Regions from separate parts of the Aquitalea sp. FG25 genome, predicted to be linked through region 2. Evidence: predicted binding sites of a transcription regulator. Region 2 holds the regulator's gene; each other region holds the start of a gene.
What was found. Region 2 encodes FNR, which switches genes on or off when oxygen is low (the NO sensors DNR and NnrR bind a similar motif). Its sites were predicted from a motif close to TTGATNNNNATCAA; they were not measured.
Positions count from the first base shown of each region.

Region 1 (3,902 bases), on a different contig from region 2:
AACGCAGCAGGGTAAGATCGTCGTAATAAGAGGTAATCCCCTCGAAAGCCCACAACAAGCGGGTGTAGCCCTCGCGCGACAAATCGTATGGACTGAAAGCAGCCGGCTTGATCCGCTTCACATTCCAGCTGTGGAAGTACTCATGGCTGATCAGGCCCAGCAACTTCAGGTAACCGTCACCAATGCTCTCCTCACCCGCTTGTGGCAGATCATCCCGGTTAGCCACCAGTGCGGTGGATGCCCGGTGTTCCAGCCCACCATAAATATCCTTGCCCACATACAGCATGAAGACATAACGCTCGAATGGAGCCGGTGTGCCGAACAGCTTGATCTGGTATTCACAGATCTTCTTCGTATCCCGTGCCAGGCGCTTCAAATCGCCACGAAACCGTCCTGCCACCACAAATTGATGCGGCACGCCGCAAGCCTTGAAACTGACCGTCTCAAATTCACCCAGTTCAACCGGATGATCCAATAGCTCGTCATAGCTGGCGGCACGGTAAGACCCAAAGCCGCTTTTCTTCACCTCCCGTGCAGGCAAGGCAGTTGCCACTTTCCAATCAGCAAACATCTTGCCCTTGGGTGGGCAAATCTCCACCTCGCAGGCACTGGACTCATGCCCGGCTACCGCAAGAAACACACTGCTGGCATTGAAAAAACCACGCATTTCGTCCAAGTAGGCTCCGCGCACGGACAGGTCATACGCATAGACCTGATACACCAGCGTGAGGCTTCCACTGACGGGCTCGACCTGCCAGGTATGCTTGTCCAGCTTGCGTATTTGCACATCCTTGCCGCCACAACTGGCCTGGATACTGACGATATGGCGCGAGAACTCCCTGATCAGGTAGCTGCCGGGAATCCAGGCAGGCAAGGTAAATACCTGTCCTTTTCGGTCAGGTTTGGCCACCTTGAGCGTAATTTCAAAACAATGCGTTGCCGGAGAGCACGGACGAATGGAGTAATGTACGGGCACAGTCATGATCTGCCTGAATATGGGGCGAAAACAGCAGATTCTAGCATCGGGGCCGCAGCACGGGGGTGGCCGATGACGATTTGACCTAAGTCAAGGGCTTGGACAGTCATGACAATATAATCCCCACTAAGCGGCATCAGGCTAAACACTTGCTGCCAGCTCGCTTGAAATCAAGAAAATGGTGGACGTAAAAAATCCCGCAAGCATACTAATCAACTGGCCCGTCATGGGTATTTGCTTTAGAATGCCTTGCTGAATAAATGGGGAAAAAGTGTGTGCACAACAGCGCTTTGCCAGGGGTTTTGGCTGAATGTTGTCAGCACGGGTCAAGCACTTTGCTAGTCTGAAATGTTTCAGACTCCCCTGCGGCTCTCCTGTCACCTAACATTTGGGGCAGTTGACAGGAAATCAAGTCGCCATGGTTTGTCACGTTCTAAGTTAGCAACCTTGGAGAAAACCCTAAATGGAAACGCAATCCACTTATAACTATAAGGTGGTGCGCCAGTTTGCCATCATGACCGTAGTATGGGGCATTGTAGGCATGCTGGTGGGCGTCATCATTGCGGCCCAATTGGTGTGGCCGGAGCTCAATTTTGGGCCCTGGTTCCACTTTGGCCGTCTGCGCCCGCTGCACACCAACGCCGTGATTTTCGCCTTTGGCGGTTGCGGCCTGTTTGCAACTTCCTACTACGTCGTGCAGCGCACCTGTAACGTACGACTCATCTCGGACAAACTGGCAGCCTTCACCTTCTGGGCCTGGCAGCTGATTATTGTCCTTGCTGCCATCACCCTGCCGCTGGGTTACACCTTCGGCAAGGAATACGCCGAACTGGAATGGCCGATCAAGCTGATGATCGCCGTGACCTGGGTGGTGTATGCCATCGTGTTCTTCGGCACCATCGCCATCCGCAAGGTTAAGCACATTTACGTAGCCAACTGGTTCTACGGTGCTTTCATCCTGGCGGTTGCCCTGCTGCACATCGTCAACAGTGCCTTCGTACCGGTCTCCCTGACCAAGTCCTATTCCGTGTACGCCGGTGCCGTGGATGCCATGGTGCAATGGTGGTATGGCCACAACGCCGTGGGTTTCTTCCTGACCGCCGCCTTCCTGGGCATGATGTACTACTTCGTTCCGAAGCAGGCTGGTCGTCCGGTTTATTCCTATCGCCTGTCGGTGGTTCACTTCTGGGCCCTGATCTTTACCTATATGTGGGCTGGTCCTCACCACCTGCACTACACCGCGCTGCCTGACTGGACCCAGTCCATCGGTATGGTGTTCTCCCTGGTGCTGCTGGCTCCGAGCTGGGGCGGCATGATCAACGGCATCATGACCCTGTCCGGTGCATGGCACAAACTGCGCACCGACCCGGTACTGAAGTTCCTGGTGGTTTCCCTGTCCTTCTACGGTATGTCCACCTTTGAAGGCCCGATGATGTCCATCAAGTCCGTGAATGCGCTGTCGCACTACACTGACTGGACCATCGGTCACGTGCATTCCGGTGCGCTGGGCTGGGTTGGCTTCATCACCATCGGTTCCATGTACTACCTGCTGCCGCGCCTGTTCGGTCGTGAATCCATGCACAGCACCAAGCTGATCGAGGCTCACTTCTGGCTGGCTACCGTGGGCGTTGTACTGTACATCGCCGCACTGTGGATCTCCGGTGTGACCCAAGGCCTGATGTGGCGTGCCCTGAATGCTGACGGCACCCTGACTTATGCCTTTGTTGAAGCCGTGAAAGCAACCTACCCCTACCACTTTGTGCGTTTCCTGGGCGGTACGCTGTACCTGACCGGTATGCTGCTGATGGCTTACAACACCTTCCGCACCGTTGCCAGCGGTAAGGCTGTTGACGCCAAGATTCCGGCTGTCAACGCATCGGCTCACGCTTAAGCGGATAAAGGTAGAAGAACATGGAAAAGATCCAGAAACTGATTGAAGAACACGTTGGTTACCTCATCGTGTTCACCCTGATCGTGATCAGCTTTGCCGGTTTGGTGGAAATTCTGCCGCTGGCATTCCAGAAGTCCACGACCCAGCCGGTTGCAGGCGTTAAGCCCTATACCGCGCTGCAACTGGCAGGTCGCGATATCTACATCCGTGAAGGCTGCTACAACTGCCACTCCCAGATGATCCGTCCCTTCCGCGCCGAAACCGAGCGCTATGGTCACTACTCCGTTGCGGGTGAGTCGGTCTATGACCACCCCTTCCAGTGGGGCTCCAAGCGTACCGGTCCGGACTTGGCTCGTGTAGGCGGCCGCTATTCCGACGAATGGCACCGTGTTCACCTGACCAACCCGCGTGACGTGGTACCTGAATCCAACATGCCGGCCTTCCCGTGGCTGTCGAAGAACCTGGCCGATGCCGAAATCATGCCGAAGAAAATGGAAGCCCTGCGCTCTGTAGGTGTTCCGTATACCGACAAGGATATCGCTGAAGCCAAGGCTCAGGTCGAAGGCAAGTCGGAAATGGATGCCCTGATTGCATATTTGCAGGGCTTGGGTCTCGCACTGAAGAACGTTCGCTAAGTCATGGACTGGGTAACGATTGGGCGCTCTGCCTTCACCGTAATGTGCTTCACCTTTTTCATTCTGGTGCTGTTCATTGCCTACAGCAGGCGCTCGAAGAACCGGTACGATGAAGCGGCCAATGTGCCCTTTCTCGACGACGACAAGGTGCAGGAGGCCGATAACCATGAGTCGGCTTCTAACGGAGCAAAACAATGAGTGATTTCGTAAGCGATTTCTGGGGCATCTGGATCACGGCCATCGTGGTTGCAGGTTTTGTTGGCCTGACCCTGCTGTTGTTCACCCAATCCAAGACTACGGTCAAGAAGGGTGAGCAGGTAGAAACCATGGGCCATGTATGGGATGGCGACCTTGAAGAGTACAACCACCCGCTGCCGCGCTGGTGGATGCTGATGTTCTA
Region 1 is NZ_JBMDJV010000015.1:51,995-55,896, reverse strand. Features, by position in the region: gene ACODR9_RS14355 (M61 family metallopeptidase) at 1-982, opposite strand, end outside; gene ccoN (cytochrome-c oxidase, cbb3-type subunit I) at 1,440-2,867, shown strand; gene ccoO (cytochrome-c oxidase, cbb3-type subunit II) at 2,888-3,502, shown strand; gene ACODR9_RS14340 (cbb3-type cytochrome oxidase subunit 3) at 3,506-3,700, shown strand; gene ccoP (cytochrome-c oxidase, cbb3-type subunit III) at 3,697-3,902, shown strand, end outside.
Region 1: ACODR9_RS14355 (M61 family metallopeptidase) is a predicted target of FNR. The motif match lies at 1,057-1,070, and genes of this name have one in related genera.

Region 2 (3,902 bases):
TTTCCTGTTTTTTTTAAGGGATTCCCCTTGGAAAACAGGGACCACTACATCAAATTGTCTTCGAATAACGTGCCTTGGTTTCCCGCTCGCGCAAGTGGCGATCAAACAGCATGGCGATATTGCGGATCAGGAAGCGCCCCTTGGGTTCCACCATCAGGAAGTCACCATCAAAAGTCAGCAGACCCTGCTTGTGGAATTCACGGATGGCAGGCAATTCGGCCGCAAAATAATCGGCGAAATTAATGCCGTGCACCTGTTCGATTGCCTCTACCGACAAGGAGAAACGACACATCAGCGCCTGGATGATGCCACGGCGCAGGATGTCATCCTGATCCAGCACCATGCCGCGCATCACCGGCAAACGGCCTTCATCCAGGGCAGCGTAATAGCTGTCCACGTCTTTTTCGTTCTGGCTGTAACAGGGGCCAACCTTACCGATGGAGGACACGCCCAAGCCAATCATGTCGCAATCAGCATGGGTGGAATACCCCTGGAAATTGCGCTGTAGACGGGCCTGACGCAGCGCAATGGCCAGATCGTCTTCCGGTTTGGCAAAGTGATCCATGCCAATAAAGACATAGCCAGCATCGGCGAGGCTCTTCACCGCATCCTGCAGGATATCCAGCTTGGTGCTGGGCAGCGGCAGATCAGCTTCGTTGATACGCCGTTGCGGCATGAATACGGTGGGCAGGTGGGCATAGTTGTACAGCGCCAGACGATCCGGACCAATGGCAATCACCTTGTCCAGCGTGCGTTTGAGCGATTCACGGGTTTGCAGTGGCAGGCCGTAGATCAGGTCCACGCTGACCGATTTGAAACCGGCCTCGCGAGCGGCATCGATTACCGCTACCGTTTCCTCTTCGCTCTGCACCCGGTTAACCGCCTGCTGCACCTGCGGATCAAAGTCCTGAATGCCCACACTCATGCGGTTGAAACCCAGGCGCGCCAGATGATGCACGGTTTCGCGACCGACCTTGCGCGGGTCGATCTCAATGGAATATTCTCCCTCCGGCAAAAAATCGAAGTGCGCGCGCAGCATGGCCATCAACCGGTCCAGCTGCTCGTCGGACAGGAAGGTGGGGGTGCCGCCACCAAAGTGCAGCTGAATGAGTTTTTCCCGGCAGCCAAGCGCGGCGGCAACCAGCTTGATCTCTTTTTCCAGATAGTCGAGATAGCGGTCGGCGCGGGTTTTATCCTTGGTGATGATTTTGTTACAGCCGCAGTAGTAACAAACCGTGTTACAGAACGGTATGTGAACGTACAATGATATTGCGTTCTGATGCATGCCAAGGTGGCGTTGCTTCAGCCAGTGTTTATAGTCCTTCTCGCCAAACGCCGGGGTAAACCGGTCTGCGGTCGGGTAAGAAGTGTATCTTGGGCCTGAGCCATCAAGACGTTCGATCAACTCTCGGTCGAACTCACAGTGGGTAGGCGAAAACGGATGGGTGGTGTGCATGTCGTCGGGTATTGATAGTCAAACGTCAGGTGGACTGGTAAATTTGCGGAAAACGTGTGAATTCCGCTTTGACAAGGGTCAAGCTTCTTTACAGGGTTGTACAAAACACTCGATGTCAGACCAAAACCAACACACTCTGCACGCACTGAAGGTGTCCTGCTCCAACTGCAGCCTGCGCGAACTCTGCCTGCCCATCGGGCTGAACCGCGACGAAATGACGCAGCTGGATGCCGTGATCCGTCAGAGCCGCCGCCTTAAGCGCGGCGAGTACCTGTTTCGCAGCGGCGAGACATTCAAATCGCTGTTTGCCGTGCGCACTGGTTTCTTCAAGACCAGCGTCGCCAGCCAGGATGGCCGCGAGCAGGTAACCGGCTTTTTGATGTCAGGCGAACTCATGGGCCTGGACGGTATTTCCTCCAATGTCCACGGTTGCGATGCGATCGCGCTGGAAGACAGCGAAGTATGCGAACTGCCATTTGGCCGCATGGAAAGCCTGGGCCGTGACATCCCCAGCCTGCAGCATCACTTTTTCCGCTTGATGAGCCGCGAAATCGTGCGTGACCAGAACGTCATGCTGCTCTTGGGCAACATGAAGGCAGAGGAACGTCTGGCTGCCTTCTTGCTGAACCTGTCCCAGCGCCTGTCCACCCGTGGCTTTGCTGCCAATGACTTCATCCTGCGGATGAGCCGTGAAGAAATCGGCAGCTTCCTGGGCCTCAAGCTGGAAACCGTCGGCCGTACCCTGTCGAAATTCCAGCAGCAAGGTTGGCTGAGCGTGGACCACAAGCACATCCAGCTGATCAAGGCAGATGCACTGAAAGACCTGATTTCCGGCTGCACCCACGCCAACGGCGTGTAAGCAGGCAGTGCATTCCAGGGGCGATGGCTGCGGCAAGCGGCGCATCGCCCTTTTTGCATCTTGCCTCTTCGGGCAAGAACCGACCATTCACCGGAAGACCTACACCTTTTGGCGACAGTGTGCTGACCGCACCTACCAGCGTGCCAATCAGCATGCCGGCAGCCAGGTATTCCCCCTGCTGCTCCGCCGCCGCCACATGCTCTGCCGTGATTTCGCCGCAGGCCAGCACCGGCGGTAATACCTCTTTCCAGCCATAGCCGGTGGCAATGCGGCGCATGGACTGAATTGCTCCCTGCCCATCCGTCCCCGCCGACACCAGCATCAAGTAGGGCAAGCCCGCAGTAAGCTCCTGTGCCGGGTAAAAGGTGCGGTCGAAAAAATCCTTCATTTTGCCCGCCATATAGCCAAAATTTTCCGGCGTTGCCAGCACGATGCCATCGGCACTCAGCAAGTCATCCAGCGTGGCCTCTTGTGCCGGCATGCTGCGCAGCTGCAACACTGCCGACAGCGTAAGCAAGGGCCGACACAAGGCCTCAACCAGCTGCAGGGTGTGGCCAGTCTGGCTGGCATGCACAATCAGCAACTGCTTCATGTGAGGCTGCACCCGGCAATGCTGGCCAGGAGCTGCTGCAAGCCAGCCTGCTCCGGCCAGCCGGTTGGCACCACAAAGCCGCGCGCAACCTCTTCCCAGTAACCATCCCCCACCGGCAGCAGCTCGGCCACCAATTGCGGCACCACGGCCTGCAACAGCTCCTGGCGCAGACTGTGCTGCTCGCGCACGGCATCTTCCCTTACACGTGCCGGAGCCAGCCACTGCAAGCGGGGCAGCCATATCCAGCGCGAGGCTGGGCTGCAACTGGGCCAGTCCTGCCACACCGGGCTGACCCAGCCTTGCAGCTGATCAACAGCCAGTGGCGGCTGCGGTGCCCATGTTTGTGAGTAGAAGAACCAGCCGGCCAGCCTGGCCTGACTGGCACAGTTGGCAAAATCGGCGGGCAGCACCCGTTTGGCAGCGGGGTGATGTGCCAGGCGCAGCTGCGCCTGTAATTTGGCAGCCTTGAGCAGCCAGGCATCCCGCAGGCTGGGGCCAATCAGGGTGTCCGGGCCACGCCCAAGCTGTAAATAGAATTTGCTGGCGGTTTCCACGTGCAGGGGTTCGCCATCCAGCCGAATCAGGAAATCGAACTCTCCCACCGTACGGCCACCGGCATCGCACACCGGCAAATTGGCTGCCACCAGCTCGATATGGGGTGCCAGATGAAACCAGAAGGCCAGCAGCCGTTCGGCATAGTGACCCAAACGGCGGCTGGGCTGGGCGACCAGCCAGGCATGCAGCGGAGCGGGGTCGTGCTCCAGCGCCGCCAGCATTGCCAGGCCATCCGGGCCCAGCAGCCGCTGCGGCGCAAGATTGCTGCCGCTATCCCAGGGGGCCGGGGCGGTCAGCAAAAACGCCAGATCACGCAGCGCCGGCTGCGTGTAAGGCAGATAAAAACTGCGCTCAGGACTCGCCGTCGTGCTCATGGCCGTCTGCCACGCGCTGAATCTGCTTCATCAGGCCGCGCAGGATGTCCACCTCGTCGCGCAACA
Region 2 is NZ_JBMDJV010000016.1:77,214-81,115, forward strand. Features, by position in the region: gene hemN (oxygen-independent coproporphyrinogen III oxidase) at 50-1,456, opposite strand; gene fnr (fumarate/nitrate reduction transcriptional regulator Fnr) at 1,569-2,315, shown strand; gene ACODR9_RS15080 (flavodoxin family protein) at 2,257-2,907, opposite strand; gene ACODR9_RS15085 (DUF1853 family protein) at 2,904-3,836, opposite strand; gene ACODR9_RS15090 (RNA methyltransferase) at 3,814-3,902, opposite strand, start outside.

Region 3 (3,902 bases), on a different contig from region 2:
TTCTTCGGGAATCAGGAAATAACCTGCACCCATAAAACCAAACAGCAACCACACGATCAGCAAATTGGTATGCACCATGCGGGCAGTACTGAAGCTGATGGCAGGAAACAGGAAGTCACCCTTCACATACTGCAGGCCGATGATCAGGCCAAACAGGATCTGGCCGATGAACAGGCCGATGGCTGCCATGAAATAGGGCTTGGCCACTGCCTGCGAGCGGTACTTGATCTGGGCTGGCGCACCGGCTGTGGCAGCCGATAGCGTTGCCGCGCTTGCATTGCTCATGTTTATCTCCGTAAGCGATTGGTCTGGTGCGATCAGCCCTGGATATTGGGCGGCCAGTTATTGGTATTGATCTCGGAGGTGTATTTCAGGAAAGCCACCACATCGTCCAGCTCGCCATCATTCAGGTGGAACTGCGGCATCTGGCGACGACCCGGCACATTGGTAGGCATGGCCTTCATCCAACCCTTGATGAACTCGGGGCCACGGCGTACGTAGACATTACCCAGCTCCGGCGCAAAGAAGGCACCCTCACCCAGCAAGGTGTGACAGCCGCCACAATTACGCGTCTCCCAGATTTTCTTGCCGCGCACGGCCGCATCAGTCAGCTTGGCCTTGGCGTTATGACTGGGCAGGGCCATGGTGGTATCCAGCGTCAGCCCCAGGAACAGCAGAAAAAAGAACACCGACCCACCGTAAAAGATGTTGCGGGCCGTCGATTTGGTGAAGCTCGCGCTCATCACGTCCTCCTCAAAGTGCTTGCACCGGCAAGTCCGGTACCTGGGGCGAAATGTACGGATTCAGGCATCCATATAGCATTGATTCGTATCAACGATTCCCGGTCACCCTCATCCCTACACTGGCGACATCACCATTTGGCAAGCCTTTGCCCAGGAGTCCACATGCACCGACCCGCCCTGCCCCCGCTGCCCCATCCCGATACCGCCAGCGCAGCCCCCTCCGCCGCCAGCAACACCGGCCTCGCCCCCGGCAGCGTCTGCCTGGTGGGGGCCGGCCCCGGCGACCCCGACCTGCTCACCCTGCGCGCGGTACAACGCCTGGGTGAAGCTGACGTGGTGCTGTACGACCACCTGCTGGACCCACAAATTTTGCGACTGGCACCGCCGCAGGCCAGCCGCATCTGCGTGGGCAAGCGCGCCAGCCGCCACACCCTGCCACAGGCCGACATCAACCAACTGCTGATTGACTTTGCCCGCAGCGGGCAGCGGGTGGTGCGGCTAAAAGGCGGCGATCCCTTACTGTTTGGCCGTGGTGGCGAGGAAATGCTGGCGCTGGCCGCAGCAGGCATCCCCTGCGAGGTTGTACCGGGCATCAGCGCGGCACTGGGCGCAGCCGCCGCCCTTGGACTCCCGCTGACCGACCGCGATCACGCGCAGGGCTGTACCCTGGTCACCGGTCACCGTCGTCAGGGTGAAAGCACCCTGGACTGGACACAGCACAGCCAGCCGGAACAAACGCTGGTGGTTTATATGGGATTGGGAGAAGCCGCCCACATTGCCAGCCAGTTGCTGGCCCATGGCCGCGACCCGGCCACGCCGGTAGCCATCGTGGAAAAAGCCTGCAGCAGTGCGCAACGCTGCCTATGCGGCCAATTGGACCAATTGCCTCAACTGATCGCCGATGCGGCCATCAGCACACCGGCCCTGCTGGTGATTGGCAAAGTGGTCACGCTGCACCAGCAACTACTGGCCTTGCGCCAGCAGGCGATGATTTCTTGATCCGGGTCATTCAGGCCGCAGCGCCAGCCAGCAATACTGCAGGCATACCCCCCACACATCGAGATCACGCACCATGAACGCCATTTCACAGCTCACTCAGCAACATCGCCTGTGCGATGCCGACTTTGCCCTGGCCGAAGAAGCCGTCCGCCATGCCGACTGGCCCAAGGCCCGTGCCGTATTCCAGGCCTTTCACAATGCCATGCTGCAGCATTTTTCCCTGGAAGAAGACAGCCTGTTTCCGGCCTTTGAAGCCGCAATCGGCAGCAGCATGGGGCCAACTGCCGTCATGCGCAGCGAACACGCGCAAATGCGTGCACTGATGCAAGACATGGCGCAACTGCTATCATCCGAACAGGCCACCGACTACCTGGGCTGTGCCGATACCCTGCTGATCCTGATGCAGCAGCACAACATAAAAGAAGAAAACATTCTCTACCCCATGTGCAGCCAGCAGATTGCCGACTTCGACGCCATGGTCAACGCAGGAAGCGCAGCATGAACCCGCGTGACCTGCGCCACCTGCCGGCGCCGCAGCCAATGGAAATCATCCTGGACGAAGCCGACCTGCTGGAATCCGGCCAGGAAGCAGCCTACATCCTGCCGCACCACCCCAGCCCGCTGCTGCCCTTGCTGCAGCAACAAGGGCTGGATTTCCGCTTTGAGCTCTCCGGTGACGGCGGTGTCATTCTCATCCTGAGCCGGCCATGAGCCAGGCCTGGCTGTCTTACGAAGCTGCCCCGCCGCCATGGCTGCCGGGCAGCTTTTTTGCGGCCAGCCTGTCATGGCTGCTGGTAACCGGGCTCACCCTGCTGCTGGGCAGCACGGTAATGCCCAACCGCTTTGATCCACTCATCGTCACCCTGACCCATCTGCTGGCACTGGGCGTACTCGGCAACACCATGCTGGGCGCGCTGCTACAGCTACTGGCCGTGGCCGCTGGCGTTGGTACGCCCCGGCCACAGGCATTGTGGTGGCGCACCTTTCCGGTTTGGCAGGCCGGTGTTGCCTGCCTGTGCTGGGGCTTCAGCCACGGGTTCAGCCCCCTCTGGCTCGTAAGCGGTGCACTGCTGCTGTGCTGCGCCGGACTAGCCCTGCTGTGGCATGCAGGCTACGGCCTGTGGCACAGCCCCGCCCGTGACGCCACCAGTCAGGGCCTGCGGCTGGCGCTGGCAGGGCTTGGCCTGGCACTGGCGCAAGGCCTGTTGCTGGTGCTGACGCTGGGCGGAGATATCAGCCCCCCCTTTCTGCCGCTGCTGCACAGCCACGTACTGTGGGCCGGCCTGGGCTGGCTGCTGGCCTTGCTGCTGGCGGTCAGCCAGACCGTGATGCCGATGTTTCTGGTTACACCGGCCTTTCCCAGCCACACCCGCTGGCTGATACCAAGCTTGCTGACGCTGCTGGCCGGGCTCAGCCTGTTGCTGCTGTGGCAACCTGCCACCGCAGAATGGCTACTGGTACTTGCCTGCCTGCCCGCTGCCTGCTTTGCCATGCTCACCTTGCGCCAGTTGCGTGCCAGCCGCCGTCGGCAGGACCCCTTGTGGCGCAGCTGGCTGCTGGCCACGGTATGCCTGCTGCTCACCTTGCCACTTGCTATCGCAGGCCTGTATTTGCCCGCCGCCAGCAGCAGCCTGCCGCTATGGTGTGGCGTGTTGTGGCTGGGTGGCATGGGCTTGGCAGCCGTGCTGGGCATGCTGGGCAAAATCGCCCCCTTTCTGGCCTGGCTACATCTGCAGCGCCTGCAGCCACCACGTGGCGTACTGCCACGCACGCATGGTTTTCTGTCCGAGCAGGTTGTTGCCCGGCTGACCGGCCTGCATGCGGGCTGGCTGCTGCTGGCCTTGGCCTGGTGCCGCTGGCCGGTCATCTGGCAGACACCACTGGCTATCTGCACCCTGCTGCTGGCCGCTGCGGCTGGCTGGCATGGCAGGAAGCTGTGGCAGCTGTATCGGCAAGTACGGGCAGTTTGCCTGGCACGGCATGCCGACAGCACACTCAGCACCTCCCGCTAAGCCCTACTCCGTATTGACCCGCGCCCGCCAAGGGCGCGTCTCCCCAAGCCCCACTCCCAACGCCCCACACAACCGCATGTTCAGCACATGCGCACATTTGGCAGTAGATTTATATCGTAATACGATATATATTTGAGTGGCAGCCCCT
Region 3 is NZ_JBMDJV010000018.1:93,932-97,833, reverse strand. Features, by position in the region: gene ACODR9_RS16485 (cbb3-type cytochrome c oxidase subunit I) at 1-285, opposite strand, end outside; gene ACODR9_RS16480 (c-type cytochrome) at 318-743, opposite strand; gene cobA (uroporphyrinogen-III C-methyltransferase) at 906-1,742, shown strand; gene ACODR9_RS16470 (hemerythrin domain-containing protein) at 1,816-2,244, shown strand; gene ACODR9_RS16465 (DUF2249 domain-containing protein) at 2,241-2,453, shown strand; gene ACODR9_RS16460 (hypothetical protein) at 2,450-3,754, shown strand.
Region 3: cobA (uroporphyrinogen-III C-methyltransferase) is a predicted target of FNR. The motif match lies at 822-835, and genes of this name have one in related genera.

Region 4 (3,902 bases), on a different contig from region 2:
TCTGATTGGCTGCCTGGGCCTGATTGTCACCGGCCACCAGATGACGCCAATGGTGGCCAGCTTCACCGGCTTTGCCGCTGCCTTTTATGCCCTATCGCTTACCCTGCGCTCGCCGGGACTGGCCGGGGCCATCCTGGGAGCGGGCAGTGCTGTGCTGTTTCTCAGTGCCAGCCTGCTGGAGGTGATGCTGGTGTGGGCGGTGGTCATCTTCTTGCCCGCTTTCACTGCCTGGCGTAACAAGCGCTATGCCATCACCGTGTTCATGGCCTTGCTGGTGGCGGTGCCGGTGGCGCTGATCTGGCCGCTGGAGTTGTCCCGCAGCTATCCGGCCTTGTTCCGCCTGTGGTGGGAACATCATGCGCTGGGGCCGCTGGAGGGCTTTGGCAAGGTTAGCCTGTTTCACGGTTTTGGCTATTACACCTTCAATACCATCTGGTTTGCCTGGCCTGCCTGGCCGCTGGCTGCCTGGACGCTGTACCGCAACCGCAAGTACGAGTTGCCCATGCTGCAACTGCCGCTGATGTTCTTTGCCGTGGTGCTGATCATGCTGACGCTGTCCGAGCGCAAGAGCATGGATTACGCCATGCCGCTGTTGCTGCCGCTGTCCCTGCTGGCGGCGGTGGAGCTGGATAATCTGCGCCGTGGTGCGGCGGCCTTTCTCAACTGGTTCGGCCTGATGGCTTTTGGCGTGTTCGGCCTGCTGATCTGGGCGGGTTGGGCGGCGATGAACTATGGCTGGCCGGAACGGTTGGCCGGGCGCGCACAGTATTTCAGTCCCTACTATGTGCCACATGTTTCCGTGCTGGCTGCGGTGTTTGCTGTGCTGGCCACCATGACCTGGATCTGGGCAGTAACGCGCAGCCATCTGCGTGGCCGGCAAGCCATTACCAACTGGGCGGCGGGTCTTACCTTGTGTTGGGGACTGGCGCTGAGCTTGTGGCTGCCATGGCTGGATGCAGCCAAGAGCTACCGCCCGGTGGTGGAAAGCATGCGTCGTGCCTTGCCTGCCGTGCTGGCCGATAACACACAGTGCATTGCTACCGAGCGGCAAAACATGGTGGCGCGTATCAGCTGGCACTACTATGCCGGGATTGATCTGGTGGCCTATCCGGCCGGGGAGAGCAGCCCTTGCGACTACCTGCTGCTGATGCGTTCGCGCAGCGAGGGCCTGGCCGAACCGGGTTGGGCCTTGTTGTGGCAGGGGGCAAGACCGCGTGAGAAATACGAGCTGTTCGGCCTGTTCCGGCGTTCCGCTCACTAAGCCTGCCGTTAACTGGCATGGCGTAATCAAACAGCAGGCCGGAGATTATCCGGCCTGTTTCATTGACGGGGCATGTTGGCGCTTGGGCTTAAGACTGTAATGCCGCCATGACCTCGGGCAGGCTCTCGGCCAGGGCAAACAGCTCGCGCTCCTCGAAGCGGACATGGGCAGTCATGGCATCGGCAAAAGCCTGCAGGATGGCCGGGCTGGCCAGCGCGCTATGCTGCATCAGCTGATGCAGGTGGGCATGCTCGTCCAGCGTGCGTTGCACCAGCGTTGTTTTGCCTGCCTGGGCCAGTGCTGGCAGCAGTGCGCGTTCTTCCTCGGCAAAGTGGGCTTGCAGGGTTTGCTGATAGTGCAGCCTGATGTGATCGGCAGCCTGTTGCCATTGCGCCTGCTCATCACTACGCGCTGCCTTGCCAGCCTGCATGGCCAGCGACAGGGCGTGGTGGTGGTCGCGGGATAGGGGAGTAAGGGCGGGGCTGCGTTTCATGCGGTAACCTGTTGCTGATATTGACGATAGCTTGCAAGCATCGCGGGCAAGCTGCCTTGATGGCTCTCAATTTTGCCCGGCTTGCCGTGGGCTGTGTTTTTTATTATCCAGCATGGGCGACAAGGGCTTCCCGCAGGAAGCCCTTGTTCTGCTCAAGCCTGTGGCATTCGCTTAGCTTTGCAGTTGCGGCAGATCGGCAAACAGCCGGAGCGCTTCCGGATTGGCCAGCGCACTCAGATTGTTTACGGGCTCACCGTGAATCACGTTTTTGACTGCCAGCTCGACAATCTTGCCGCTGATGGTGCGCGGGATATCTGCCACGGCAATGATGCGCGCCGGCACATGGCGTGGGCTGGCACCACGCTTGATCTGCTCACGCAGGCGGGCCGCCAGCGCTTCATCCAGCTGGCAACCTGCGCGCAGCCGCACAAACAGTACTACCCGTTCGTCGTCCTGCCAACGCTGACCTACTGCCAGGCTTTCCACCACCTCCGGGAAGCTTTCCACCTGACGGTAGATTTCTGCCGTGCCAATGCGCACCCCGCCCGGATTGAGTACGGCATCTGAGCGGCCATAAATCACCATGCCGTCGTGTTCGGTAAGTTCGGCATAGTCGCCATGACACCAGATGTTTTCAAAGCGCCCGAAGTAGGCCTGACGGTATTTGCTGCCCTGCGGGTCCTGCCAGAATCCTACCGGCATGGAGGGGAAGGGCCGGGTGCACACCAGTTCGCCCTTTTCCTGCCGTACTGGTCGGCCATGGCTGTTATAGATATCCACGGCCATGCCCAAGCCACGGCATTGCAGCTCGCCACGGTACACCGGCAGCGTGGCGCACCCCAGGGCAAAGCAGGACACAATGTCGGTGCCGCCGGAAATGGAGGCCAGATTGATGTCCTGCTTGATGTTGGCGTACACCCAGTCATAGCTTTCCGCCATCAGTGGCGAGCCGGTGGAGAAGACGGCGCGCAGCGCATCCAGCCGGTACTCGCGTGCAGGGGCCAAATCTATCTTGCGCAGTCCGTCGATATATTTGGCCGAGGTGCCGAAATGGCTGAATTGCCATTGCTGTGCATATTCCCACAGGATGTGTCCCTGATTGGCAAACGGCGAGCCGTCGTACAGCATCAGTGTGGCACCGCTGGCCAGGCCGGATACCAGCCAGTTCCACATCATCCAGCCGCAGGTGGTGAAGAAGAACAGGTGATCGCCCTGATGCACATCGCCATGCAGCTGATGTTCTTTCAGGTGCTGCAGCAAGGTACCGCCAGTACCGTGCACGATGCACTTGGGTTTGCCGGTGGTACCGCTGGAATACAGGATGAACAGCGGGTGGTTGAAGCCTACCCGGACATAGTGCAGCGGCTGCACCGCAAACGGGGCGATGAAATCGTCCAGCGTGATGGTGCGCGGCAGGCTTTCGGCAAAGACGGCGGTTTCCCCCAGATAGGGGATGGCGATGAACTGCTGCACCGAAGGCAGGCCTGCTGTCAGCGCCAGCATCTTGTCGCGGATGTCGATCTGCTTGCCGCCATACCAGTAGCCATCCGGGCAGAACAGCAGCTTGGGTTCGGTCTGGCCAAAGCGGTCGATGGCACCATCGATGCCGAAGTCGGGTGAGCAGCTGGTCCAGATGGCACCCAGGCTGGTGGCAGCCAGCATGGCGGCGACGGTTTCCGGCATATTGGGCAGGAAGCCGGCCACGCGGTCGCCCGCCACAATGCCCGCTGCCCGCATGGCTTGCTGCAGGCGGGATACCAACTGGCGCAGTGCCTGCCAACTGAATTCGCGCTTGACCTTGTCCTCGCCCCAGAATACCAGCGCGCTGCCTTCGCCATCCCGGCGCAACAGGTTTTCAGCATAGTTGAGGCGGGCGCCAGGGAAAAAGCGCGCGGCCAGCATATCGTCACCATGCTCCAGCACGGTGTCGCCCTTATCGCCGATGACGCCGCAGTAATCCCACACCAGTCCCCAGAAGCGGGCCGGGTCGTGCACACTGGCTTGCCACAGGCTGTGGTAGTCAGGCAGCGAACGGTCATATGCGGCCTCTGCCAGTTTGCCAAAGGCATGCAGGTGTGAGCCTGCCACACGCTGGGCGGAGGGTTGCCAGATCGGGGGGGTGAGCTGCTCCATGATTCTCCTCTTTAT
Region 4 is NZ_JBMDJV010000006.1:65,025-68,926, reverse strand. Features, by position in the region: gene ACODR9_RS07340 (ArnT family glycosyltransferase) at 1-1,261, shown strand, start outside; gene ACODR9_RS07335 (hemerythrin domain-containing protein) at 1,350-1,754, opposite strand; gene ACODR9_RS07330 (acetoacetate--CoA ligase) at 1,926-3,887, opposite strand.
Region 4: ACODR9_RS07335 (hemerythrin domain-containing protein) is a predicted target of FNR. The motif match lies at 1,811-1,824, and genes of this name have one in related genera.